DNA from 2 places in the Natranaerobius thermophilus JW/NM-WN-LF genome. Region 1 is predicted to be linked to the other one. Evidence: riboswitches for the same ligand, from Rfam matches in the RefSeq annotation. Region 1 holds a riboswitch; the other holds the start of a gene.
What was found. A riboswitch is a leader RNA that binds a small molecule or an ion and turns the genes downstream of it on or off. The one in region 1 is predicted to bind cyclic di-GMP.

Region 1 (15,103 bases):
TCAGAACACTATTGAAGAAATTAATAAAGAGTTTGTTGATGAGCACGATATCATAGTGGCTAGAAGAATTTCTGGCGGCGGGGCAGTTTACCATGATGAAGGTAATTTGAATTTTTCTTTTGTTCAAAAAGCGGACAAGGAAGATGTTAATAATTTTGAGAAATTTACGAGACCGATAATAGAGGCCCTTAATGAACTAGGGGTAAAAGCTGAACTTTCCGGGCGAAATGATATTCTGGTAGACGGCAAGAAAATTTCAGGAAACGCCCAGTATTATGCCAATGGAAGGATATTAAGCCATGGGACCTTATTATTTAACTCCGAAATGTCCAATTTAACCAAAGCTCTAAAGGCAAATGACCTTAAGATTAAGTCAAAAGGGGTAAAATCAGTTAAAAGTAGAGTGGCAAACATTAAAGATTATATGGATCAAGATATGTCAATTTATGAGTTGAAAAACTATCTTCTAGAATATATTTCTAATACTTTAGGTGTTGAGGAATATGTCTTAAGTCAAGAAGAGCTTAAGAAAATTGAAGACGCTGCAGAAAATAAATTTAGTAAATGGGAATGGAATTGGGGTAAGTCCCCGGCTTTTGAAATTAGTAAAGTTGATAAATTCTCCTGTGGTTTGATCAATGTAAAATTAAATGTTCGCAAAGGTAAAATTAAAGACTGTAAAATTTACGGTGATTTTTTCACCAGAAGAGAGCTTGAAGAACTGGAAAACTTCTTATGTAATCAAACTTATGAACAAGAAAGCCTAAAAAAGGCTTTACAAGAGAAAGAGATTGACTTGGAAGATTATTTTCAAGGGATTGATCCCGAGGAGTTTGCAGAATTTATTACAACATAATATGTTTGCTAATATTTTTGGTTAAGTAAATCGGGTCAAGTAAAAAAGTGCAAATTAACTAAATTAGTACGATAAACTAAAGCGAGGCAGACTAAATTAGCTTGCCTCGCTTATAATATGTTTTGTTATTTCATCAATTTATTAACTAATCAGCTTCTATATGAAGGGTTGATTTTATGCCATTTCCTGTTAAGTGTTAAGTGAGGTAGGCTAGTAACTTTGAGAGATGCTTTTAAAATAATTATAAACACCATCGGTAATGGCCTGGGCTGCGTTTTGTCTAAAATAATTGTCTTTTAATAGAGATTCCTCCCAGTAATTAGAAACGAAAGCCAGCTCTACTAAAGCCGAAGGCATATTTCCGTGCCTGAGCACATAGAAACTTCTATCCAGAGTACCTCTATCTATTGTACCAAGTTTGTTTACTAAAGCTGTTTGTAGGCTATTTGCCAAGTTATAGTCGTAAAGACTTCTTTGTGAAGAGTAATAAGTTTCAGTTCCTTGGGCAGATCTATTTAATGCTGCATTAGCATGAACACTTATGAAAATATCGGCGTTAATTTGATTAGCCAAATTGATTCTGTCATATAGTGTTACATCAATATCAGAATACCTAGTAAGGTATGTTTCAGCACCTAAGTCCTCAAGTAGATCTCTTGCCCTCAGGGATACATCTAAAGCAACTTCCTTTTCTGTTAGCCCAGTAGGCCCAACTGCTCCAGGGTCAGTTCCGCCATGTCCCGGGTCAATAACTATTTTAAAACCTTGTAAGGGTGATCCTTCATGTCCCTCTTGCTTGTTCGTGTCCTCGGTTACTCCATCATTATCATCAGCCAATCTTACAAAGTCTCTACTTACCCATCCTACTTCATTGTGTTCTGGTAAATTGATTTTCATCCATTCATGATGAGTATTATCGTACTCATACGAAACTTCTTCTAATACTGGATAAGTTTCATTAGCATGAACTTGATGGATTGGTGCGTGGTTTAGTCCTGGGCCAGTTCTTACATTTAATGTAGTAGCGGTTACCTCAGCCTGTTCTAGATCTTCAATTTGGTGATTATTTTCCCTCTGTGAAATATAAACAGAATTCTCTTCTTCTACCCAATTAACTTGTGCCCCAAGTCCCTCACTAACAAACCTCAGTGGAACCATAGTCCGGCCTTGATTGGTTATTAATGGAGCTGTATCCATATCCAGTGCCTGTCCATTTAAACTGTAATTTTGGATACCTACTTCTAAGATTAATCGATCGTCCCCCAATTTTATCTCAATTTCTTGGCTATCACTATGCCACTCAACATATCCTCCTAGAGCTTGACTGACAAATCTGACTGGAACTTGAGTTCTGTTGTTTTGGTCTATGTACGGGTTTTGATCTGGAAAGTTTATTTCCTCGTTATCGACAAACACCTTAACTTCCTGTCCTGCTAACACACCGCTTACCATAGTTAAAACAGTGAGAAAGACTAACATAGAAAGGCCTAGCTTAACTTTATTCATTTTTAACAAATCTCCTTTCTCATTTTGATTTCTGAAATTATTAGGTCTTACTCTGGAAGGTCCGTTAGAAATTAAATGAACTTTCGCCAGGGGACTGGGGAGCTATCCATGTTTGGTAGAGCATAGGGGTTTTAAAGCTATGAACCTTAAAAAGTGGCCCCGGGTGTGATATTACAGTGAAAAATTGGTACAACATTTTATGTAAACACGTGGCTATAAAATATTATAATACATTTCTTAGCTTTTGCGGGAGCAAATGGCTAATCACCTGTAATTACTATAAAAACCAAGATAATGGCAGCTATAAGTTTTTCATCCATAAATTCGATAAAAATAGACAAAAATAGAAAAAATTAGACAATTAGTGCTCAGGTCTCAGAGGAAAGATAATAATTAACTAGAATTTAAAATATTAACTAAAATAGTTTATTTTATGACTATTTAATAGAATAGAATCTTGATAAAGGCAAACCTATCGCGAGGTGGGGGCGCAAAGCCACGAGTCTTTACGATTATTATAAAGACAGTCGGGCTGCCAAGGAAAGGGGTTTGTGCTGCTCTTCTTTGGAGCAGCTTTTATTTTATTGGAATACTTAATCAGCAAAAATTTAAACACAAATGGGGGGGAGTAATTATGAGAAACTTATTCAGTGGTCTTAGTTTGCAGTGGAGGATGTTAATACCCTTAATTATTATCACAGTCTTAGCAGTTGTGGTAATGGGGTATACATTATCCAATAATGTTGAAGATCTTGTAATTGATTTGATGACTAACAATGCAGAGAGTGAGATGGAATCAGTGGTTGATGGTTTAACATCTGCCAGTCAAAACAATGTAATGTTAATGGATATTATGGAAGATCAGTTTTTGGATGACACCTGGGCTGCAGCAACATTAATTGAAGAACATCCAGATTATTTATCCCAGGATGGGATGGAGGAGTTAAGGGCAACGCTAGGAGTTGATGAAGTTCATGTAACAGATTCAGAAGGCATAATCCAATATAGTAGTTTTGAAGATGCCATAGGACTAGATTTTAGTGAAAGTGAACAAACGCAACCCTTTCTTGATTTAATTGACCAAGAAGATGCGGTCCTTGTCCAGGAGGCGGAAGAAAGGGCTCAAGACGATACTATGTTTCAATACATAGGAGTATCCAGACAGGATCAAGATGGTATCGTTCAAATCGGTATTGAAGTGGATGAACTGCAAGAGCTTTACGAATTCGTTGATCAAGAGGCGCAATCGATTGCTGAAAATGCAGAGTTAGGTGAAGAAGGGCTTGTCTTTGCAATTAACGATCAAGGTACTTATAGCCTACATTCTAATGAAGATATGATTAATCAACCCATGCCATATCAAGAATTGCAGGATTATATTTTTGAACATCAAAGTGGAGAAACCAGCATGGATATAGAGGGCGAAGAATATTATATAACATTTGAAAAGTGGGAAGATCTTTATGTCGGTGGCATGATCAGTATGGATGAAATCAGGGAACCGATTAATACTTTTAATCAAATAGTAGTTGCAGCTATAGCAATTATAATTTTATTGTTAATCGGGACAAATATGGTTATTTTTAAACAATTACTAACGAAGCCAATTTCAAATTTAACACATATAATCAATAAATTAGCCGATTATGATTTTAGCTTTGATGAAGGGCATGAAGCAGTCAAATACATGAATAGATCCGATGAGATTGGGACAATCACTAATTCCCTTGCTACTATGCAAAACAATGTGGTCTCTCTAATTAAAAAATTACAAGAAAAATCCAATGAGGTAGCCTCCTCTTCCGAAAATTTAAGTGCTAATACAGAGGAAAATACTAGTGCAGCTAATGAAGTATCAAAAGCTGTTGAAGATATTGCCAGTGGTGCAGCTAATCAGGCGGAAAAAACAGAACAAACCTCAAATAACTCGGAACGACTAGGAGAAATAATTGATGAAGACCAGAAAAGTGTCCAAGAATTAATTGATATAACAAAAGATGTGACAAATCATAAAGAAAAAGGCTTTGAAATCGTAGAAAATTTGACTGAAGATACTCAAAAAGTAAATGAAGCAACGGATAAAATGATGGAAGTAGTTAATAAAACAAAAGAAAGTGCAGATACCATCCAGTCAGTAAGTGGTACTATCCAGGATATTGCTGAACAAACAAATCTGTTGGCTTTAAATGCCAGTATAGAGGCGGCGAGAGCCGGAGAAGATGGAAAAGGTTTCGCAGTAGTTGCAGACGAAATCAGAAAGTTGGCTGAACGCAGCAACGAACACTCCGAAGAAATATTATCCTCAGTCAAGGGGCTGAAAGATAACGCAGAAGGTGCAGTTAACAATATGGAAGAGACCAAAGAAACGGTTAATAATCAGCGGGAAAATGTAAGTAAAACCAAAGAACAGTTTGAGGAAATTGCCGAAAGAATAAATAAGATAAAAGAAAAAACCGAAGAATTTCAAGATACCGGTGGTGACATGCAAACCCAGAAAAATGAGATTATCGAAGCTTTACAAGACTTATCAGCTATTGCAGAAGAAAATTCATCTTCTTCCGAAGAGATATCATCATCAGTTGAAGAGCAAACGGCTTCAATGGATGAAATAGCAAAAGCCAGTGAGCAACTTGCCAAATTGGCCGAGGACATGCAGGAAGAAGCATCTAAGTTTAAGTATTAATCCTACCACTACCAATGTTTAAAGGAGCCTTATTGTAAGGCTCCTTTTTGCAGTTATTTATGTTTATGGCGTTGTTATACTGCGTAGTGCTATTAATGTAAAATCTTCAGTGAGACAAATCATACGGTAGTGAAATCATACGGTAGTGAAATTATGCGGTAGTGAACAAATTATGCGGTTTTGAAAGTATTAATTTATATTTAAAACTTTCATGCGATAATAAAGTGTACTCCGGGGAATATTTAATTCACGGGCAACTTTAGCTTTGTTGAAAGAATGTTTCTTTAGGGAATCAAGAATGGTTTTTCGTTCAAGCTCATCAATTTTACTTTCTGAATTACTTTTATTACTGAAATTATCATCCTGTGAATGCTGTCTGTGTAGCTGTTCATGTAACTGTTGTTGATCTTGACTGCCAAATTTTGGCCCTGGATGTAGATAAGAGGGGAGCGCTTTGATACTGATTTTGCCTTGTGTTGAAAAGATCACAAGTCTTTCTATTACATTTTTTAATTCCCTTACATTACCGGGCCAGTGATATTCCTCTAGAGTATCCATAACAGCTTGTTCGATTTCTGTAATCTCAATTCCGTGAACCTGGGAAAAATGATCTATAAATCTTTTAGTTAGGGGCATAATGTCTTCGGTTTTTTCTCTTAGCGGTGGAAGTTCTAAATTCGCTACATTGATTCGATAATATAAGTCTTCTCTAAACTGATTATTCTGAACCAGTTCTTCTAGGTTTTGGTTAGTAGCTGCTATAATTCTGACATCGACACTGACAGGTTCTATCCCTCCTACTCTGTAAAAGGAACCTTCTTGTAGTGCTCTTAGTAATTTTGCTTGCATATTAAGAGGGAGATCACCTATTTCATCGAGAAATAAAGTCCCTCCATCCGCTATTTCAAAAGCCCCTGGTTTACCTTCTTTTTTTGCCCCTGTGAAAGCCCCCGAACAATATCCGAAGAACTCACTTTCAGCTAAATTTTCAGGGATAGCACCGCAGTTAATAGTGATCAATGGAGCGTCTTTTCTATCACTGTGTTGATGAATGGCATTTGCCAGTAATTCTTTTCCTGTTCCGCTTTCACCATTTATGAGGACTGTGGCTTTAGTTGGTGCTACCTGTTTTGCCAGTTCAATTACATGTTCCATTTTTGGACTAACAGAAAAAATGTTACCAAAAGTATAATGCTCTTGAGAAATTTTACTGACTGTATTTTCCAGATAGTTTAGTTTACTATTGGCTCGGCTTAGTTGTTCTTGGAGTTCCGTTATGTGAGTAACATTCTTGATTGTGACTAATTTATTTTCTTCGGACTCATTACATGGAAAAGGTGCTACATTAACTGAATAAACTTTGTTATTCAGATGGTATACGAAATCTCCTCCACTTCCGGATTGGATTTTTTGTAATAATTCCCTTGGAATCTCGGGCTGAGTAGATTGAGCGGACTGAGTTGCTAGAATACCGGCTAGTGCATTATTTTGATAAAGGACTTCTCCATCACTCGAGAGAATAAATACACCTTCATTGAGATTATTTAAAACCATTTGCAGGTAATCCACCACATGCCACAGTCTATTTGAAAATGCGTCACAGATAGATTTGACAGTTATCAAGCCAAGGCATTCCTCATTTTCATTTAAAACAGGAGCTCTTTTAATACCGTGAAATCGCATGTTGTCCCGAACTCCAGTTAAATCTTCGTGGTCTTTAAAGCGGATGACATTACGTGTCATGATATATTTTACTTCAGTATCCCATTTTATTCCTGTTGCTAAGTTTTTTACTAAATCGTTTTTTGTAATCACACCGACTATAGCTTGATTTTCCATCACCAGTACTTCTTCTTTTTTCTTTAGCAGCATAATTTCATTTAACTCTTTGACTGTGGCACTAGGTGAAACAATAGAAATATCTTTAATGACTGCATCCCCTGCTGTTAAAACTGTCAGATTGGAAAAGTCCATAAATATACACCCCTCTATAAGTGGTGAATCGGATCAATTTAATGTTAATGCTCATTAATGTTGATGCTCGTTTTCAGCGTAACTGTAAATAGATTCATAATTATTATTCGATAAATTTTAATCAATACCTGTTTTGGTTTAGAAAATTAACCATGGATTTCTTCTCCAAAAAAAGCTAAAGAGCTTTCAAAAATTGTTTCTGACACGGTGGGGTGAGCAAAAACTGTGTTTGTTAACTGTTCTACTGTTAATTGATTAGTTACTGCTATTGCAATTTGATGGATGAGTTCAGTAGCACCTACTCCAACCAGGCTACCCCCTAAAATTACGTTATCTGTAGAATTCACAACTAATTTGCTAAATCCGGACAGCTTCTGCGTCGTTAAAACTTTACCATTGGAAGAAAAGGGGAATTCAGCTGTTTTAACCTGATATCCCATATCTTTGGCCTCTTTTTGAGTCAATCCTACTTGGGCAGCTTCAGGATCAGTGAACACAGCCGATGGTATATTATCGTAGTTTATCTGTTTTTCTATTCCGAGAATATTATCAACGGCAACAATGGCTTCATGAGAAGCTTCATGGGCCAGGAGATAACCTCCAATCACATCACCTATGGCATATACATTGTCTAGACTTGTTTTTAGGTGTTTGTCCACCTGAATAGCACCTTGTTTTGTTGTGTCCAGTCCAAGCTCGGTTGCATTTAAAGCTTTAGTATTGAAATCTCTTCCTATGGCCACAAGGATTTGGTTACCAAAAACTTTTAATTGTTCTTCATTTTTAGTTAAGGTGATCATTAGACCGCCATTTTCAACTTGAGAAATTTCTTTTGCAAAAGCTCCTGTAATAATATTGATGCCTTGTTCTTCGGCACTGATTTTAATTTCTTCACCAATTTGTTTATCCATATAAGGCAGGATATGGTCCATTGCTTCTACTACAGTCACATCAACACCGAATTTATTTAAAATAAATGATAGTTCCATACCGATAACGCCGCCACCGATAATTACCATTTTTGATGGCAATTCCTTTAAATTGAGTAATTCTGTACTGGTTAAAACATTTTCGTGTTCTATTCCTTCAATTGGAGGGAGCTTAGGTTTTGACCCTGTTGCTAAAATGATATTTTTAGCTGTTATATTTACTATCTTATTGTCAGCTTCAACTGTCACTTCAGTAGATGATTTGAGTTGTCCTTCACCAGAAATGACTGAAACCTGGTTGTTGGCTAACAGATTTGCAACTCCATCTTTTAGAGTAGTAACTACATTATCTTTATAAGAAACTGCTTTTGAAAAATCTCCTATTACCGCATCAGTAGTAATTCCAAAGTTTTCGGCAGAATTTATTTGACTTAAGAGATTAGCGGATTGGATAAGGGCTTTTGTTGGTATACAACCTCTATTTAAGCAGGTTCCTCCTAAATTGTCTTTTTCCACGAGAGCTACAGATAAACCTGCTTTGGCAGCTCTGATAGCTGCTGTATATCCTCCGGGTCCCCCTCCTAAGATACATAAATCAACTTCTTTACTTTCTTTTTCGGGTTCTTTTTTGCCAAGTAAGCTACCAAAGTAGTTAAATTGAGATTCATCTGAACCACTAGTCTTGGATGTATCTTTATCTTTGGGTGAACTTTTAGGCTTATCTTTTGACACTGTTTCAGTTGTTTCTAATTTACAAACGGCTTGATTGAGTTTTGCTTTTTCCCCTTCAGAAACCATTATCTCTTTTACTGTTCCATTAACTTCAGCTTCAACTCGCACATTGGTTTTATCCGATGTCACTTCTAGAAGCGGATCTCCAGATTTGACCTCTTCCCCTTCTTGTATGAACCATTGATATACCGTGACTTGGTTACTTTTTTGATTCAATTTTGGAATTTTAACTAAAAAATCCATAAATCTACCTCCTGTATAATATAATAGTTCTGTTAAGTTATATGATATTTGAATCAGTCTCCGTCCCGGAGTTAAGATAGTTTTAGACAGAAATCAAAACCCTCCGGGAGAAAGGAGACTGATCCATGACTAAAGTTGTATGCCCTAGATGCAATAATAACTGCTCTGACAAGTTTTATAGGTTTGGTTTTGATAATCATGGTCATCAAAAGTATCAATGTCAAGAATGTTTTAGTCAGTTTGCACCTAAGACACTTTCTAAAGGCGGGGATAAAAGAGGTCCTAATAAACCTCGTAAATATCCCTCTTGCCCTAAATGCGGTAAAGCTACATTTTTACATCACGACTATGAATTTTATTCTAATTTGAGGTGTTGGGACAAAAGCTGTAATCATTCTTTCTATGTCCCTAAACCTCAAAGTATTCCTGAACCTTCGCAACTTGATATTGACGGCAAAGTAGACTTCTCTAACATGAGACATTCTCTTCATACTGTTATTCGAGCTCTTTACCTGTACTTTATCAATGGTAGCTCTACTAGAGGTGTCTCACAGTTCCTTATTGATTGTGAAGGAATTAAAGTATCTCATGTTACTATTGCTGACTGGACTAAAAAGTTTGCTCCTCTGTTTCTTTATATCTCTAGATATCTAAAGCCAATAGATCTTGACTCTTCTGATGAGTGGCATGTCGACGAAACTGTAATTAAAATTAAAGGCAAAAGATTCTACGCCTGGACTGTTATTGATGCTGAAACTAGATTTGTGCTTGCATTTCATCTATCTCCTTACAGAGATAGCCAGGCTGCTTTTAAAGTGCTGAACTATGCTAAGAAACATTTTGGACAGCCTCATAGTATCGTTACAGATAGATACTGGGCTTACAATGCTCCAATTAAAGTTCTGTTTCCAAACTCTAATCACATCAGAGTCGAGTCTTTTCAAGATGATATCTCTAATAACTTAATTGAATCTTTTTTTCAGATTTTCAAAAGCTGGGTTAAGCAACGCAGAGGATTTGCTTCTTTCCAGTCAGCCAACAAGTTGATTGCGGTATTTGTGTTTGCTTTTAACTTTGTTAGGACAAGCAATGTTTTGAATCAGTCTACTCCTGCTCAAGTTGCTGGGATTAATTACTCTAATCGTAATAGGACTTTTTGGCTTTTACATAGTAATAATGCCGCTTGACTGCCAAATCTTTTGAAATCTTGCGAGCAAATGAGCTTATTTTTCATAACAACTTAACAGACTCAATATAATGTATCTAGAAGTCTTATTATCTAACCTTGTTTAAATTCATGAAAACGAACGGAATGAATTAGCAAAAGTACTGGGTAGCACGATGGCTACCCAGTGTTGATTAGCTTTGAAATTCAGGTAAAAATGCTTCTACTGATTTCTTGACCAAAGTGACGGAGTAAGCCATGGATGGTCCACCACCGAAAGCAACAGAAACCATAGCTGATTCATAAATCTCTTCCTTTGTGGCTCCAGCTTCAAGGGCTTTATAAACGTGGAAAGCGATGCAGTATTCACAGCGGTTATAAGCACCGATGGCCACACTGATTAATTCCTTTGTCTTGTTTGATAAAGCTTCATCTTTGTAGGAAGCTCCTAATAGGTTCATAAATGCCTGAGTTTGTTCAGGTGCCTCATCTTCAAAACTTTGAAGACCTTCCATAAATTCGTTTAATAATTGTTTCGGATCGTTCATTATAACCCCTCCTTAGTGAAATTAGTATCAAGATTTGATAAAAAAACATCATTATTAAATAGTTGCAAAATTCGTGCCAATCCTGGTAAAAGGCAGAAATCCCTTTATGATGGGAAGGACCGCAGGAGGGGACATAAATATGTGTCGAATATTAGACGGTTAGCTGACGGTTTGGTTTGACACGTGTCAAAATTCAGGTCATTCTTTATAGCGCCCAAACATTCAGAAAATTCTATTGACAAAAAACTAATACCATCGTAGTATAAAGTCAAATCTTTATTATGGAAAAAAATAGCTGGGGGGAATAATATGAGAAAATTTTCATTTTATGTAATTATAACTATTATTTTTATACCTGTACTAATTGTTTCTAACTCATCTGTAGCTAAAGGAGAGGAAGGAACTAATTACCACGATAACATGGAGTATCATTTAGACTTTTTAATAGATGAAGAATTGGCAGGAAGAAAAGTGGGTACTGAGGGAAATGAAACAACCGTAAAGTACTTGGAAGATAAGTTTAAGGAATATGGTCTTAAATCACCAGAAGACCTGGGATATCCCAGGTTTGAAGGCTATCAACATGAAATTAATACACCCCTAGTTCGATGGGGTGGTGAACCTACTTTTGAAATCGAACTAGAAGATGAAACAAAGGAACTAGATTACAGGACAGATTATCGGCCGCGGAAGGACGATTATAGTGCAGGTGGAAATTATCAGGGAGAATTTAAGCATCTTGAAGAATATCAACAGATGTTTGAGATACGGGACGATTTAGAAGGAAGTGCGGTGTTGGTTGATTATTATGGTTCTGATTTTGAAGAACGGGGTTATGATGAATATGAAATGGATAAGTGGTTGGTACATCAAGGGGCAGAAGTTGTGATATACCCTGAAGAGGAGGATATGATATCTGAACGCAATTTAGAAATTGGGGAGAAAAAAACTTTTATTCATTCGCGCGGTATTATAAAAATTGGAGTTACTCCAAAACTGTTTCAAGAACTGGTGGAAGGTCAAGATGAAAGTTTCTTAAATGTTGAGATCCCCTTAGAAATTGATGAAGAGGCTGCAGCTTCTAATGTTATGGGAGTAATGCCTGGCAAAGATGAATTATTGGATGGTTACATTATGTTAGCAGTTTCCCTTGATGGTTATGGTCGAGATGGAGAAGGTAATTATGATCCAGCAGTTTCCGAAAGTGTTATACCTCAAGCGATTATGCTAGAAACTATCAGAGAATTAACAGAGTCAGATTTTAAGCCAGATAAAACTGTAGTTTTTGCAGCATTTAATGCAGAACAATTAGGTAATATGGGATCCCGGGAATACTTGGATGATTCACCTTTTCCCGGGGAACTAAAAGAAGTCATTTATCTAGAAAATATATTTTACGGTGAAAATAGTGAAAAACAGTTGCATGTAAATACTTTTGAAAGCCCCAGGGCCGAGAGAATGCCATCAGCTCGATTGATGAGAAAAATGGCTGATGTTGGGGATGACTTTAATATTGATGTTGAAAAGGACCATCAGACTATGGTGGGTTCTCATCATGTCTTCAGACATAGTGGGATGATTGCAGTATCCCTATCAGGCGAACTAAGTGACCCCAATCTGGAAACTGATAAAGATGGTTTGGAAATAAGACACGGTGATTTGGAATTAGAGCATGACGAACTAAATACATTGGTAGAGTACAATAAAGCTGCCCTTGAGACTATAACTGAACAGGATGTTTTAAAGGAAATCCGGGGAGGCGCGTCAATTGCCTTAATCCCCCTGGCCGGCCTAGCAATTGCTGTTCCTGTAACTAGGGGTAAAAATGCTAAAAAATCAGTATTAATAACTTTAGCAGTAGTAACTGTATTTATCTTTGCTACGGCTCTTCACTCCATGCATTATCAGCTCGATAATACATGGCAGCTGCCAGAGGAGATAAGCCTTGATCCTTTTATACTGCTTAACGGGTTGGCCTTGGCTATACCTTCGGTAATGGCAATGTTTTTCTGGACCTGGCTTTATTATATTCCCAGTGTAATAGCCGCAGCAATTTCTAATTGGTATATTACCAGATTTCAAATAATTATAACTTCAGCTGTACTGTACTTCTGTAATGTTCATTTACTGATTAACAATTATTCACACTACTATAATGCTTTATATCCCAATTTTCTTCAGTTTAGTTATGTAGAATACGTGCTACCTTTAATAGTACTAGGAATATCCTTATTGATATTTACATTGATTAAAAAAGTAACTGATTTGGATGGATTGCCCTTATTGATGTTATTGATTTTGATTAATTATGTTTTACTAATTTATTTAATCGCGCCTCACTTTATGTCACAGGAAGTTATAGAGCTCAGGCGTAACAATCAAACTATCACTTATTAATAATGTTGTTGATACTGTAAGATTTTTAGTTATCAAGATTCTACTTTAATACAGCCTTGTAAAAAAACTATGATTAATTCTAATACCAGCAGGATTTCCCAAGATGTTACAGAATTTAATTATAATAGCTTTATTTTGGAGTGTGATTAATATGAATTACTATAAAAAGTTAATTGGCACGAAAGTCTATCTTTCACCTGTTAATCCCGAGGATTATGAAAAATATACCGAGTGGGTAAATGATCTGGAAATATCAATTAATTTATCCTTTGCTTATAAGATTTTTTCAGAACAACAAGAAAAAGAAATGCTTCAGCAGATGAGTAAAGATGGTTATCAGTTTGCCGTAGTTAAAAAAGATGCTGAGGAATTAATTGGCAATTGTGGATTGCACAATGTTGATTTGATAAATAGATCAGCTGAGCTGGGAATTTTTATTGGTGATAAAAATTGTTGGGATGGTGGTTATGGAGTAGATGCCGTCAATTTATTGCTCGACTACGCTTTTAATCTCCTTAATTTAAACAGTGTTTACTTGAGGGTTCATTCATTTAATGATAGAGCAATTCAATGTTATAAAAAGTGTGGCTTTAAAGAAATCGGTAGAAGAAGAGAGGCCTACATCATCGGAGGTAATAAGTATGATGATGTTTACATGGATATATTAGCCAGTGAATTTGAGTACGATAGCCAAATAATAAAATACATTTAGAATTAAGTATAATTGTATTAAGTATAACTGTAAAAGGAGTGGTACTATTGAAGAAACTAGCTTTAATCTTTGCTTTACTAGTATTTGTTCTAGGTATAGTGGTGGCTGGCTGTGGTAATCAGGAAATAGACGAAGAACCGACTAAAGAAAATGAAATGAAAGAAGAGGAAGAGAAACAGGAAGCAGAAGCTAAAGATGACGAGAATGAAGAACAAGATTCAAAGGACGAAGATAAAGAAGATAAAGCTAAAGAAGATGAAAATGATGATGAAACGACTTCTCCAGAAGACGTTTCTGATAAAGATCTGGCAGACTATCTGGGAAAAGATAAATTCATTGAGTTGTTTAATAAAAAACATCACGAAATTATTGACCTTTTTGGGGAGTATGACAGTGGCGGCGGCTTTGCCGGCGGCTACTTCATGAGATATGAAGATATTGAAGTTGATAATCCAGAAGGGATTTTTCAAATTGAGGAAAATTTAGTTATATGGACTAGAAGACCTGAAGATGATGCTCGAGTTACTATGGTCTCGGTAGATTCTTTCGGAGATATAAAAGCTGGAGAAACAACATATGAAGATATTGATAATATGACAGATCAAGATATTCATATTGCAGACGGAGGGGAGATTGCCCCCCATACAGTTTACTACTATGCAGGAGATTTTTTAGTTGATTTCACCAGTGAGAGTAAAACAGCTCCTATTAATTCTGTATATATTTCCATAAATGACGAAATTAGGGACCATATGAGTCAGGATAAGTTTTTAGAAGGGGATGACTTAAAAGAGGCCTGGTAATCCCTGTATAAGGCTAGGAAAAATATAGTTAAGATCTAGTAGGACTATAGTAATATACCTTTATAGAAGTAAAAATGGAGCCACAACCAGTAAGGCTCCATTTTTTAATAAGCTGTTATTTCCTTTGTAGATAACTGTAAAACTCTTTTTCATACGATAAACAGCAGCAGAAAGCTCACTGTTTTCGCTGTGGGAGTATGTCCAATCAACTTAATTATTCTTTTCGGCAAACATCCACCAATTCTCCACCAGTTACAGTTAAAAGGTCATTTATTGTTATCGGGACAGCAGTATCGGCTGAGCCAGCTGCGGCATAAACCTTTTCAAACCTTCCCATGCTTTTGTCAATTAAGATTCTGATAGGCTGTTTCAAAGCAAAGGGACATAAACCACCAGGATAAAATCCAGTGATTTCCAAGCACTCTTCAGGTTTAGCCATTTTAGGTTTGGCTCCTATAACCTTTTTTAATGAACTGGTATGTACCTTAACGTCTCCACTGGTGACAATTAATACTGGCTCATCATCAGCTTTAAATAAAATTGATTTAGCAATCT
Region 2 (15,103 bases), 330 kb from region 1:
TTTTAGTAAGCACTTCTTCAGGGATATTGATTTTACCGATATCGTGGAGGGTTATCAAAAGGTTTAGCCGGTTCAGTTCTGAATGAGATAAACCAATTTGTTTGCCAATTTCTCGTGCCATCATCAACATGCGCCGGGCATGGCTTTCTGTTTCAAAGCTCTTGGCTTCTAAGGCTTTTAAGAGGGCATTCACAACATCGCTTCGGGCACTTCGGCTCTCGGCCAGTTTTAACTTGTACATATCATTTTCTGCCCTAGTAAGAACTTCCATCATGTCCTCCTGAATACTCTCTTTAGTTGCCGTACCCACTGCCAGAGAGAGGGGGATGTTTTTCACATAAGTACCCTTGCATTTATAATTTATTACCTTACATATGTCCCTAGCTTCTTCATCCGTAATATCCGGGAGTAGGATTACAAACTCATCTCCTCCCCACCTGGCAATTTCAGCTTTTTTACGAGATGATTCATCACATGATTCATGCAAAATCTGAGCTACCTTTAGTAACATTTCATCACCAACATGATGGCCGTAAGAATCATTAATCATTTTAAGTCCATTTAAATCTGCCATTATCACACTAATAGGGAAATAACTGCTACTTCCTTTTCGGGTTTCACCATCCAAGCGAGTTAGTTCACCTTCTAAATAAGCACGATTATACAGTCCAGTTAAACTATCGTGAAAACTTAAGTACTGAATTTTTTCATCCTTATTTCTGCGTACAGTAACATCTCGGGCTACTGACTGAAATTCAACTAGCTCACCCATGTCATTAAAAATAGGGCAATCAATCCAGTGCTGCCAATAAGCTTTCCCATCGGCACCGGTAACCTGATGTTCGTATGAAAGAACCCTGGGGTTATTCGTAAGGTTTTGATATTTTTGCCAAACTTTATCTCTTTCCTGCTCAGGGACAAACTCTATCCACTTTTTTCCCAGCAAATCATGTTTTGTCTGACCAAAAAAATTACAATAAGATTTGTTAACAAAGGTTAAAGTGGTATCAGGAAGCCACCTGCACACCAGCTCTAACTGCTCTTCTATTAAAGCCTGATACCTAGCCTTTTCCCGAAGAAGCTTGTCCTCTGCCCGTTTTTGCTTACTAATATCTATAAAAGAACCCACTAATTTTAAAGGCTTGCCCTGCTCATCCTCAACTAAAGAGGCAGACAAGTGAACATCAAACAATTCTCCATCTTTTTTTCGGGCAATCAATTCGCCAACCCAAGTCCCCTTTTCAAAAAGCTCATCCAAAATCTTTTGGGTTTTGTCAATGTTTTTCCAAAACTCCAGAGCGGACCGGCCTAAAATTTCTTGTTCTTCTTCATACCCCCACAAATCTAAAAAGGATTGATTGACATAAGTGATATATCCTTCCAAATCCGTAAAGGCAATGGCATTAATGGACGAATTTATAGCCTGTTCTTTTACTTTCAATTCTTTATTTATGTGGTCAGTAATTCTATTAACATCGCTTTTTAAGTCGTTCATATACTAAGCCCCCCCCCACGTATAAATCTTACTAAATCAATAATTTTTTGTTAAAATTTGTCGAAAATTCCCATAAATTTATTATAACATTTATTTTCTAAAATATTAATACTTGTTAATATTCTTACTAAAGTTTAAATTAGCATCATACAGTCAAAAAAAAACCTGACCCGAATAATCCGAATCAGGTTGAACAATATTGGTTAAAATCATAAGATATCAATCAAGCTTTTTGTGACAAGAAAGAGCCGCCTATATTTCCCGAGACTATTTGATAGACATCTTCAGCTCCTTGCTGAATATTTGAAGCAAATTCCTGTCCACCAGAAACCATTTCCTCTTTGATTGTTGAAGCAGTTTGGGTTATATCTTCTCCAATAGAAACTGTATTTTCTTTAACATTTTCCCCTTCGTTTCTAACTATCTCGTAATTACTTTCAATATCCTCAATATGATTCTCTATTTCGGCATGTCCACTGCTAATTGTATCAGGAATTCTATTAAATGGTTCTTTAACTTCTGAAAACTCTTGGAATCCTTGGTAAACCCCGACGGCTCTATCTACAACACCATCCCCCTCTTTAAAGCCTTCTGCCACATGATTTACTCCTCGAGCTACGGCTCCTGCAGTTTTGGCAACATCTTTACCAACAGTAACTGCAGTTTCTACCCCCGTTGAAGCTATATCTCTAGCTGAACTTCTCATTTCACCAGCAACATCTCGTATTTCTGTAGCACTTTCCCTTATCTCATCATAACTGTGTTCAACTTGTTCTGCTGTCTTATTTACTTCAGTTTTAACATTGTCTCTAGTTTCCTGAATAGTTTCTGTAACTTCTTGCGTTGTTTCCTGAACAGTTTCTCCAATTTGAACTATGCCATCTTTAACCTGTTCTCCTACCGATACTGCTGTTTTTACAGTTTCTCTAGCAGTATCAGCAGCTGTTTCAACCCCTTCTCTAACACGAGTAGTAATTGTATCGATAACTCCTTTGTCTTCTTGATTAGTCTTCGTATCTTTAGTTTCTACCTCTTCTTGTGTTTTTTGAATTTCTTTTGCTTGTGTATTTTGCTGATCATCAACCTGTTTATCTGTTGATTTTGATTCTTGAGTTTGTTGGGGCTGGATTGATTGAATTCTCTCTGTAACTAACCCTGTTAACCTACCTCCTCCTTCAATAATAGTCATTAAACATCCCCCCTTATAGAATAATAACCTTTTTCTAATAATTGAAATTTATCTTCTAAAATAAATGCTCCATCCACAAACAATTTTAAAGTCCATAACCCGCAGGGTAGTTGATGCTTTGAATTTCTCAAATCTAACCAAAACCACAACATCTTTGTTTGAGTTTCTTTAGAATTAGTTTCAATAAGATAGTTTTCACTAACTTGAAATAAATTTCCTTGAGGTGTATACCATGCTGTAGTAATCGAATGAAGTCCAGTAACTTGTGTAAACAAAAACCTGGCAACAATTTTTTGATCCAAAAATCTATCATACTGCCTTTTATGATTCTTTATTGGTTTTTCGGACATTACTGAGGATAATTTATACTCTTCAATATGGACACTATATTTTTGGTTATTGTACAACCTTTCCCCTCGTTCATTGATTATTATGACTGACCAAATCTGATCATCGTTGTCTAGCATATAAATATTAGCTTTAGGATCATTAAGTCTCAAATTTCCATTTATTAAAAAGGCATACAAATGTTCACCCGGTGGCAGTTTTATCGTTTTTAACCAACAGTCTTTATCTTCTTCCATTAGCAAACTATTTTGATATTTAGTGAAATTTCCGATTATTTCAACATATTCTATCGGAATATTGGGATCTTTATCTAAACTTAAAGTAACTTCCACATTATCACTTCCTTAGAATTACTTCTTTGAGAGTTTAGGTTAAAAAAAGCTACTTCACGAAGAAGTAGCTTCTGCTTACTTCTTCCTTGGCAACCCGACTGTCTTTTATTGACGTTTTGTCAACAAAAGACTCGTGGCTTTGCGCCCCCACCTCACGGCAGGTTTGCCATTTTCAAGAAAGAATTATAGTATTTTAAATTAAAATATTGTAATATTGGTTCTGTTATTATTAACTTTCTAGTTAAATAGACAAAATCCTTTAGGACTATTGTATTATTTTTCCACACTACTCTATAAAACATAAGAGAAAAGTTTTATAGAAATAATTTTAAAGTTAAAGTACAATATTACCAGACAATATTAGACAATATATACCAAATTATAAGGAGGGAGGAAAAATATGAAAAAGTTAGTCCAAAGAAGTATTAAGAACAGGTTAATATCAGGAGTCGTAGCCTTGACAATTATTATGGTAGTTGCCCTAATACTATTAAATAACTATACTATCGAAGATATAGTAGAAACCACAGTTAATGATAAATTAGAGGGAGACCATGAGATGGGACTAAGAGTCGTTGAAAACAACTTTAGCGGAAATTGGCATATATTAGGAGACGAATTATATAAAGGAAATGTAACTGCAGATGAAATGACAGGAACTTTAGATAATATCCAAGAAAGTACCGGATCTGTAGCAACTATTTTCAAAGGTGACACCAGTGTGGCTAGTAATCTTACAGATAGTGAAGGAGAAAGGGCAATCGGAACTCAAGTTGATGAAGAAGTATCCCAGACTGTTTTGGAAGAAGGAGAACGGTTTACTGGTCAAATAGAAATTTTAGGAACCCCCCATGAAGTTATGTATTCTCCTATAGAAAATCCCGAAGGTGAAGAAATCGGTATTTGGTTCACAGGTGTGCCCATTGATGATGTCAATAACTTGATCAATCAAGGAAATATGAGTTTTATTTTTTTCTCTTCCATAATAATTATTATCGCCTTAATACTCTTTTATATTGCAATCAATAAAATTGTTAAGCCAATTAAAGGGTTGACCTCTTTGTTAGATAAATTTTCCACATTAGATTTATCATCAAGTGAAGAAGATAATACTAATAGTTATTTAAAACGTTCAGATGAAATAGGTAAAATGGCTAAAGCCATGATGAACATGCAAGAAGCAGTTGTACAGTTGATTAAAAATATTAATGATAAATCAAACCAGGTCACTTCCTCGGCAGAGGAATTAAGTGCAAACGCCGAAGAAAATACCAGTGCAGCTAATGAAGTTTCAAAGGCAGTAGAAGAAATTGCTCAAGGTGCCACCAGCCAAGCCGAGAAAACAGATCAAAGCTCTAATGTTACTGAAGAACTTGGAAAAATCATTGAAAAAGAACAGAGCTGTGTAGATAGTTTAAATCAAGCTATTGAAGAAGTAACCAATAAAAAAGAAGAGGGTACTGAAGCAGTTAAAAACTTGCACGAAAAAACAAATGAGACTAACAGTGCCATCAAAGAAATCACAGAAGTAATTGAAAAAACTCACTCAAGAACCCAAGAGATTAAAGAAGCAAGTAGTCACATAACAGATATAGCTGAGCAAACAAACTTATTAGCCCTTAACGCCAGTATTGAAGCTGCTCGGGCAGGCGAGCATGGACAAGGTTTTGCAGTGGTAGCTAACGAAATTAGACAACTTGCAGAAAAGTCAAATGAATACTCAGAAAATATCTTGAACAATATCGATGGGTTAAATAAACAGGCAAATGATGCAGTTAAAACAATGGAAAATGTAAAGCAAATAATAAAAGAACAAAGTGTTTATGTGGAAGAAACCGGTTCCAAGTTCGATGGAATTTCTAATGCCATAGAAGGAGTAGAAAGTCAGTTATCCGAACTCAATGAATTTGGAAAAGAAATGAATAATAAGAAACAAGAGATTATAAACGCACTACAAGACCTGTCTTCAATAGCTGAAGAAAACTCATCAAGTACTGAAGAAATTTCATCAACTGTGGAAGAACAAACTGCAAGTATGGATGAAATCGCTTCAGCCAGTGAACAATTGACAAAATTAGCTGAAGAAATGCAAGAAGAAATAAATAAGTTTTCGTATTAATAAGACTCATATTGCGATATTGACGGTCTTTTCTCCGTGCTCCGATTTTATGTGTGCCGTAGGAATAAGAATGATGACACTTACATTTAATTGGGCTGTTCAAAGTTAATTGAACAGCCCAATCTACATAAAAGGCTACAAACCCTTAACAAACATTTAAATATGTTAATAAATTAGATTATGTTCCTAGACTTATTCAGAATGGGAGTGCACATAATTTTGTGTAAATAATTAACATTATCATTAAAAACAAAGCAATTCCGATTAATATAATATGCGTTTTGTTAATTTTTTCTTATTTAGATAACTATTTATTAAATTCGACATCTTAAAATGCCTCCTTTTTATAAGTAGATTCGTTTTTACCTGGCACTATAATAAGTCCGCACTAATTTTCTTTTAGTACGGACTTATTGCTCTTAAAATTCCTTTTCTCTGTTGTAACTCATTGATTTATACAAGTTATACCAAGTTAATCAACTGTATACGCTAATTAAATGTAATTCGCTAGCTAAATGCTGTATTCGTTAACTTAGTCTGTAGGTGTTCACTAAGCGCTATCTTCTGAAGGTTTCAAATTAGGTATACCTAAATATATTGCCAAAAGCACACAACCGAGCATTAAGAAATTGTAGTGCAAGTTCGGGATTATTGTGAGTGGCGAAATTCCAGCAAGTGAACCTGCCAGCAAGATTTGAGCCCCATAGGGAAGCATTCCCTGGGTTACTGATGCAAAAATATCCAGCATACTAGCACTTCTTCGCAGATCAACACCATTTTCTAAAGCAATATTCTTCGCCAAAGGTCCACTGATTATAATTGCAACAGTGTTATTGGCAGTACAAATGTCGGCAGCTGCTGATAAAGCACCAATCCCCAGCTCTGCCCCTTTTCGAGTTTTGACCCGCCTTGATATTTGATCGACCAAAAAGGCCAGTCCACCTTCTTTTCGTATCATGGCAGCCAGTCCACCAGCAAACAATGACAAGAAGAAAACTTCGTTCATATCAGTAAAACCTTGATATGCGGCTTGAGACAGTTCTAAAGCTGTAAAATCTCCGTAAACAACTCCAATTAGCCCAGCCAATACCAAACCTAAAAACAGAACAACAAAAACATTTACACCCATCAAAGCAAAGACAAGTACAAATATATAGGGTAAAACCTTAATAATTTCAAAGGGATAATCTCCATCTAAAGCAGCAACATCACCGACAAATAGTAAAATAATCAAAGATATAATAGCGGCAGGGAGTACAATCAAAAAGTTCATTTTAAACTTATCTTTCATTTTAACTCCCTGGGTCTGAGTAGCGGCAATTGTTGTATCGGATATAATTGACAAATTGTCACCAAACATGGCACCACCAATCACAATTCCCATCATGACCGGCATAGAAACTCCAATTTCGGGACCCAAGCCAACGGCAATTGGCGCAACTGCACCGATAGTTCCCATTGAAGTTCCCATGGCCAGGGATATAAAAGCACTTATCAAGAATAAACCAGGTAGCAACAGGCGAGCAGGCACCATAGTAAGCCCTAGATTAACAGTAGATTCAACGCCTCCCATACCTTCTACTACTGCTGAAAAGGCACCGGCCAGCAAATAAATCATACACATAATCACAATACCTTCTTCACCGGCCCCGTTAATAAAAGTCTTGATCCGTTCATCAATTGTACCTCTTGCCATAAATACTGCTACTACAATACCAATCAATGCTGCAATAGGTGCAGGAAATTCGTAAAAGGCCATTTCAACTCCTAAATAAGTCAGAAACAGTCCTACACCTAAATACAAAAATAAAAACACAAATAAGGGTATTAATGCCCAACCATTCGGTTTAATTTCTTTTTGATCCATCTAGGTGATCCCCCTTTAAATCTTCATTGTCAGTAGTTTTGTAATTTTCTTACCAATTTCTTCAGATGGGTTAACAATGTAATGTAGGGAGGCGCTGAGGGAATTGCAATAAATAATTATCCCTCAGCCCCTTGGTTTTGTAGTTTGATGATATTTCTAAGGGTTTCTTTCTAAATTACTGTTCCATTCCTTGTTTTAGGTCTTCGATAATATCATCTACATCTTCAATTCCTACGGAAACCCTTACCATACCATCGGTAATACCTGCTTTTTCACGTTCTTCTTGTGGAACTACAGAATGAGTCATGGATGCTGGATGCTGGATCAATGTATCCACATCTCCCAAGCTAACAGCCAATGTACACAACTCTACATTATTTAGTAGGTTTTTACCAGCTTCAAAGCCACCTTTTAATTCAAAGGCAATAATGCCACCAAAGTCTTCCATTTGTTTTTTAGCTAACTCGTGTTGAGGATGGCTTTCAAGTCCTGGGTAGTACACTCTTTCTACAGCTGGATGTTCTTCTAAGAACTTGGCTACCTTCATAGCGTTTTCACAGATCTTGTCCACACGAACAGCTAAAGTTTTAATTCCTCTGAGCAATAGGAAAGCATCAAAAGGTGCAATAATACCACCTAAATCTTTTACTGTAGTCATTTTTATATCACCAATCAGTTCCTCGAAACCTACTACTATTCCGGCAACAGTATCTCCGTGACCACCAAGGTACTTGGTAGCACTATGAATTACGATATCAATTCCCATTTCTAGCGGTCTTTGAAGATAAGGAGTCATAAAGGTGTTGTCTACTACAGTTGTAATGTCGTCCTTTTCCTTTGCAATTTTCACAACTTCTTCCAGATCAGTGATGGAAATAGTTGGATTCGCAGGAGTTTCAGTATAAATCACCTTTGTATTATCTTTAATAGCAGCTCGGATATTTTCAGGCTCACTGGTATCAACAAAAGTTACTTCAATGCCCCAGTTGGGTAACAACTCGTCAAACAGAGAGTGAGTACAGCCATATAGTGTATCTGAGGCCACCATATGATCTCCACAATTTAATAAATTCATCACAACAGCAGACACAGCTGCCATACCAGATCCTAATGCTATAGCATCATCTCCACCTTCTAGGTTAGCCATCTGCTTTTCAAGATTTTTTTGAGTTGGGTTACCCAATCTAGTGTAGATGTAGCCAGCCTCTTCACCGGCAAATCTAGCAGCTCCTTGTTCAACATTGTCAAATACAAAGGTTGAACTTTGATAAATTGGGGTCCTAAGAGCACCCGCTTCGTTCTTTTGACCTTCATCGGCATGGACAATACGAGTAGTTAATTTTGAATCTTTCATTAAAAACACCTCCACTTATTGTATTTGTGTCATCTATTTATATGCAATAACTGTGCCAGCTTCAATTAATTCGGCAAACCATTGGCTCTACTTCCCTATATCACAGGTTTTGACGAGTTTGGTTAATTTTTATTTAAAAAGCTGTGCAATAAAAACACTTCCTCTTCTGGAAACATGCTGTTCCAGAAGAGGACTAGGTTTGTAAAGAAAGGTTTCCGCCGGAAATAATTCGTTCCATTTTACGCTATGCCATGAACAAATTTGCAGTTTGAACACAGTTAAGCATTATTAAATAATCTTAACATTATTATAATAGTTTTGGGACAGCCATACTACTAGAAATTATTGAGATTTTTAAAATTCTAGCAGATTCTTCAAATTCCAGTTTTTTACTTTTCACCCTCTTTTTCACCTTCAAGGAGCAATATATACCTTATTTATAACATAATGTATATTTCATTTCACTACGTAAAAAATAAAAAAAATTTATGGGAAGGATAATAATAATGTTAAACATTATACAAAAACTTATTAAAAAAAAACGTCCCTATATAATGAGTACAGAAAAATTAGATGATAGTAACAATACGAAAATAAGTAAAAACTTTAATTATAATCACAAACATCTTAAGAATATCTTCGAAAACAGTGATGACATTTGCTTCCGGAATTTTATCACTGATTCGAATGCAAATGTACTTACACTATTTATCGAGGGGTTAGTAAACGAAGAACTGGTTAATAGTGACATTATTAAACCACTACAGTATAACTCAACTAAAGAGAAAAACACAGATGAAGCTTCTCCAGAGACTATCAAAAAAAGATTATTTACAGTAGGAACTGAAGTACAAACCAAAACTTGTTTCAATCAATTAATCGAAGAAGTATTAGATGGAAAAACAGCTATAATTATAGAAGGGCTTCCACAAGGCTTTATTATTGATTTAACTCAATGGGAAAACAGAGGAATTGAAGAGCCAATTAATGAGCAATCAATCAAAGGACCAAGAGAAGGGTTTACTGAAACCCTTCGAATCAATACATCCCAGTTAAGAAGAAGAATTAAATCACATCATTTTAAGATTCAACAATTTAGAATTGGTAAGCAAACAAATACAAATATAGCAGTAGCTTATTGTGAAAATATCGCTAATCAAACAATTGTCAATGAAGTAATTAATCGTATAAACAAAATTGATATTGACGGCATTTTAGAAAGTAACTATATCCACGAGTTAATTGAAGAAAGAACAATCACTATATTTCCGGAAATGATAGACACTGAAAGGCCGGATAAAGTAGCAGGACATCTCTTAGAAGGTAAAATAGCCATACTTACTGATGGTACTCCTTTCGCAATAATTCTGCCAGTTACATTAAGCGAATTTTTTCATACTCCTGAAGATTACTATACTCGCTATATTTTCTCCTTTGTACAAAGGACTTTAAGATTTGCTAGCTTTTTTATTGCTACTTGCCTACCATCTATTTATGTTCTTATGACAAAATTTCATTATGAAATGATACCTGTAGATATTATATTTTCAATTGCAGAAGCTAGAGAAGCTGTGCCTTTCCCACCACTGTTGGAAGTTTTGTTAATAGAAGTAATTGTAGAGTTTTTGCGTGAAGCAAGTTTAAGGTTACCTGGGCCAATTGGTCAAACAGTGGGTATAGTAGGGGCCTTGGTCATCGGAGATGCTGCAGTTAACGCTGAACTTATGAGTCCAGTATTAGTAATATTTACTGCTTTTAGTATGATATCTAGTTTTGTTATACCTAATTATTCAATGGCTTCTGCTCTGAGATTACTTAGGTTTCCAATTTTGTTTATGACAGGAATACTAGGAGGTTTTGGATTTATGATAGCCTGGTTTTTAATAGCTACACATCTTTGTAACATAAGCAGTTTTGGAGTACCCTTTTTACAGCCAATTGCTCCTTTCAAACTTTCTGAACAACGTGACACGGTTTATAGAATGCCATTCAGGTGGGTTAGAAAACGCCCCAAAGCAGTTGCAAATAAAAATATCAGACGTCAAAAAGGAGTTGAAGAAGAGGATTGAAAAAACACGAAAAAAAAGATATAAGTCAATTCCAATGGATTACTATAATTCTTGGCATGACAATTGGTATAGGAATAACAACATTACCCAGGGGGATTGCTACTGAAGCCGGTAGAGACGGATGGTTTTCTATTTTGTTGTCAACCTTGATAGTTATTATATATGCAAATATTTGCCTTTACTTTTCTCGCCTTTTTCCAGATAAAACTCTAGCTCAATCCAGCATAATAATACTTGGTAAGTTTTGGGGTACCATTCTGATCGTTATATATAGTTTATATGCCTTAACATTGTCCGGGTTGGTTCTTAGGTTTTTTATGAACATTGCATATGTGTATCTGGATATACAATATCCAATGGTATTTCATTTTATTATAATTCTCTCTGTAATTATATATATAGCAAGAAATGGTCTATCAACTTTATCTCGACTCAGTGAATTAGTTCTTTTTTATACACTACCCCTATTCATACTTTTTTTAATCCCCGTTTCATTAGATAAACATATAAATTTATTACCAGTCTTTGAAGGAGGGATTGTAGAACCAGTTAAAGCTATACAGGAACCTCTTCTTGCTTTTCTAGGTATAGAAATTATATTAGTATTTTATCCTTATCTAAATAAGAAAGAAGATGATGCTAAACTAACCAATATAGCAATAATTATTACCGGACTTATTTATACTTCAATCTTTATAGTCTCTCTAATGATGATGGGACTAGAGCAATTAAACCTGACTTATTGGCCATTTATAGAATATTTAAAAATTATTGATATAGCTGTTATAGAACGCATAGATACTTTGTTTATTCACTTATGGTTAGGCAAGGTAATTCTAGTTTCTTCCATTCAGTATTTTGTAGCTACTTTTTCTCTGGCTCACATAACAAATAAAGATTATCATGACATTTGGTCACTAGTGGCTTGGCCCATTGTATTATTTGTGGCACTAGTACCTCAAAATGTTCCTGAGACTGAAGAGTTTGCAGCTAACTTCACTTTATATGGAGGAGGACTAGTAATTTTAATTCCCATTTTGCTTATCATAACATGTAAATTGAGAGGTGTCAGATAGATGAGAGTTAATATAAATAAAAGTATAATAATTCTTATAATAATCTTTATTTTTAGTAGTTTAACAGCTTGTGATTTCGTTAACGAAAAAATTTTAGACGAACTTTCGATAATTTTAGCTATGTCCTTTGATTCTAATCCAGAAAATGATAATGATGACTACAATCCCCTTCTATTAACCACTTCAAATCCGCTATTTGCCGAAGAAGCTAAAGAGCCTGTCCGTGTTAAGACAGTTCAGGGTCGAACAATAGGAAATGCTTTAGATAACTGGCAACAACATAGAAATAGATTAATGGCTTTAGGAAAGGTAAATATAATGTTATTTGGAGAAAATATCACAAAAGAAAACTTTCCTAATACAGTTAAAGATATAAGGCAAATTCCAGAAATTGATGCAACATCTTTAGTTGCTTATCATCCTGGAAAAGCAAAAAATCTATTATACCAAAACCCTGTCGAAGACGGTAGAATAGCGGTTTTTCTAAGTGACATGCTAGAATTTGGAGCTGATGACGGACTAATACCTGAAGTTACCCTACATGAATTATGGACAGCAGTTTTAACAAAAGGTAGAGATGGATATCTCCCTAAAGTTGATCTAAAAGAAGAAGGTGATGAAATACCTTATATATCCGGGGCAATGGTTTTGACCGAAAATGGAAATAAGGCTACAACTTTGAATTCCGAGGAAACTAAGTTATTAACAACCATGCTAAATGAAAAAGCCATTCCCTCCTTTTCCTCAAACATTTTTGTTGAAGAAGAAGAAGGGTTAATAGAGTATAGTGTTCAAAACACTGATATGAACATTAATGTTGAATATAATAATGAAGTTTCTGTAGAAATAGATAATAACATTGAGGTTTACCTGGAAGAAGTACAAATCCCCGGAATTGAGATTATAGATAAAAAAACCTTTGAAACTATAGCTGAATTTGTAGCCAAAGATTTTATGGATAATACACAAAATCTTATAGCAAAATTACAACGACACAAAAGTGATCCAATAGGAATAGGGCAATATGTGAGAATACAACAGTCAGAATACTATTCTAAAGGCACTTGGAGAAATGATTATCCCGACATAGATATTGACAATAATTATACTGTCAATGTTTTTAGAGGAAGCACCTTATCCGAAACCTTTAAGCTAGAGCGTTAAATATAGTGACATTTTCCCCAGAACATTCTTGGGGTGACAAATCAAACTCTTAGAGTGAAACTAAAAAAATAACTGCAAAACAATTACATTACACCCTCTTTGTCAATGTTCTTTGAAAATGTCACCTAAAAACGCATAAATTTGTTCAGAGAAAATGTCACCCCCCAGGAAGGTAGACCGAGTTTTAAACTCGGTCCCTGGTATTTAGTATAGTATCTAAAAGTTCTTGATCAGTCAGGTCGTAGTTAAGATTTGTTCTTTCACTTTGTTTTCTCCAAGGGTGATTTTCATCTGGGACTATTCTATTTTTAGGTGATTGCGTTGTTTTAACTTTTTTGGTCATTTTAGTAGTTGAAGGCTTGTCCACAATTTGAGTTTCAAACACCATATCTTTATATTTTACTTTAACTCCAAATTTAGGATTAGATAGGACAGTAACTTTAGATTTAGGAACCAGTTGACTATTTTTATCTAAAATTTGATAGTAACTTCCTTCAAAAGAGAAAGTGGCACTGTTGTCCACAGTTCTTTTGAATTTAGAACAAAGTATATGATCAAGATTAATATCTTGATTTAAACAGGTAAAAGCCGATAGCTCATTTTCGGGCTTTAGGGCAAATCTTTTATTAAAATCAGGCAAGAAATCTTTTTGTAAAAATTCATTAGCTTTCTCCATGGTAGTTATATTGTGTAGCTTAAAAAGTGTGGGCAGTCTGCTTTGTAAAGTATCAAAAAGCCTTTCAACTCGTCCTTTTGCTTGTGGAGAGTTAGCAGGTATAATAGTGACTCCTAACTCTTCCATAGCTGCACCAAATTGAGTAGGCTTAACTTGTTTACCTGCGAGCTGTTCATCAATCGAAAGCTTGTCCGATTTAGGTGATCTAAAAATAGTGTGCTTATCGCTATAAAGACTTGCAGGAATACCATAGTTTGAAATTAACTGATGCATAATCTGAAAGTATCCCTCAAGACATTCATTTTCAACAAAAAATAATCCTAGCAAAGCTCCTGTGGCATCATCGATAGCAGCGTGTAAATCACAATCAAAGCCAGTGTCAAACCAGTCATAAGGTGAGGCGTCTATTTGTACTAAAAGTCCCATTCTGTCCTTGCGTTTGCGTCTGTGGTGACTCTTACTCTTTTTATGTTTTTTAGGACTAGAAATTCCAGCTTTACTAAGAATTCTATGAACAACTGGCCTACTGATAGAGATTTTTTCTCGCTCGTTTAAAAGTTCTGTAAAATGAGTGAAATTTGCATTTGGGTATTTTTCTAACTTTAGAGAAATGATATGTTTTTCAGTACTTTCAGGAACAGAATGATCAGGCTTTTTACCTCGGCTTTTATGTATGACAAAACTGGGTCCTTCTAGTTGCACTCCTTTCTTCAGTCGTTTAATTTGTCGATCACTGAGGTTCAAAGCTCGTGCTGCATCTCTAATGGTTAAGTAGCCATCAATTGTTTGATTGATAATATTTAGTTTTTTAATTTCTTCTTGGGTCATTTGATATGTCACCTTTTTAGTCATAGTGACATTTTCACAGAACATTCTAGGGGTGACAATATCACAGAACAATTACATTACATTACACCCTCTTTTGACTTAAAGATAAATATGTGTTATTGTATTATTTGACCCCACCCCATAGGGGGTGGATGATATAAATGGTAAGTAAATAGAAAGACCAAGCGAGAAGCGGTAGTCTGAGTTATAACTGTATAGCTATGACCGCATGTCTGCCAATTCGTCTGTCCGTTTATCTGCTCATCTCGTAAAATAGCAGGAAGGGGTGAAATAATGAATAATACAACTTTAAAATTAACTGGTATGACCTGTGCCAATTGTGCACAGCGAATTGAAAAACAGCTGAATAAAACCCAGGGAACAAACAGTGCCCAAGTTAATTTTGCCGTTGAAAAAGCTTACATCGAATACGATCCCACCCAAATCAGCGAAGATGATTTAATTAAAATTGTACAAGATTCGGGTTATGATGCTAAGTCGGAAGAACAAGATGAGAAAAATAAAAAAAATGTAGAACTTAAAATATCCGGTATGACATGTTCCGCATGTTCCCAGAGAGTGGAAA

Region 2: it holds a riboswitch for cyclic di-GMP, as region 1 does, so the genes downstream of both, NTHER_RS12420 (glycogen-binding domain-containing protein) here and NTHER_RS15330 (methyl-accepting chemotaxis protein) in region 1, are expected to answer to the same signal.

Annotation. Positions count from the first base shown of each region.
Region 1 covers NC_010718.1:2,299,458-2,314,560, reverse strand. The annotation lists gene NTHER_RS11095 (lipoate--protein ligase) at 1-856, shown strand, start outside; gene NTHER_RS15335 (N-acetylmuramoyl-L-alanine amidase) at 1,067-2,362, opposite strand; cyclic di-GMP riboswitch class I at 2,818-2,902, shown strand; gene NTHER_RS15330 (methyl-accepting chemotaxis protein) at 2,997-5,045, shown strand; gene NTHER_RS11080 (sigma-54-dependent Fis family transcriptional regulator) at 5,235-7,019, opposite strand; gene lpdA (dihydrolipoyl dehydrogenase) at 7,166-8,923, opposite strand; gene NTHER_RS11070 (IS6 family transposase) at 9,049-10,110, shown strand; gene NTHER_RS11065 (carboxymuconolactone decarboxylase family protein) at 10,283-10,639, opposite strand; gene NTHER_RS11060 (M28 family metallopeptidase) at 10,946-13,033, shown strand; gene NTHER_RS11055 (GNAT family N-acetyltransferase) at 13,185-13,745, shown strand; gene NTHER_RS11050 (ubiquinone biosynthesis protein COQ9) at 13,793-14,548, shown strand; gene NTHER_RS11045 (YbaK/EbsC family protein) at 14,763-15,103, opposite strand, start outside.
Region 2 covers NC_010718.1:2,629,849-2,644,951, forward strand. The annotation lists gene NTHER_RS12410 (sensor domain-containing diguanylate cyclase/phosphohydrolase) at 1-1,495, opposite strand, end outside; gene NTHER_RS12415 (hypothetical protein) at 1,719-2,684, opposite strand; gene NTHER_RS12420 (glycogen-binding domain-containing protein) at 2,684-3,364, opposite strand; cyclic di-GMP riboswitch class I at 3,450-3,542, opposite strand; gene NTHER_RS12425 (methyl-accepting chemotaxis protein) at 3,765-5,483, shown strand; gene NTHER_RS12430 (Na+/H+ antiporter NhaC family protein) at 6,034-7,350, opposite strand; gene megL (methionine gamma-lyase) at 7,526-8,704, opposite strand; gene NTHER_RS12440 (spore germination protein) at 9,211-10,773, shown strand; gene NTHER_RS12445 (GerAB/ArcD/ProY family transporter) at 10,770-11,849, shown strand; gene NTHER_RS12450 (Ger(x)C family spore germination protein) at 11,850-13,013, shown strand; gene NTHER_RS12455 (ISNCY family transposase) at 13,198-14,562, opposite strand; gene NTHER_RS12460 (heavy metal translocating P-type ATPase) at 14,812-15,103, shown strand, end outside.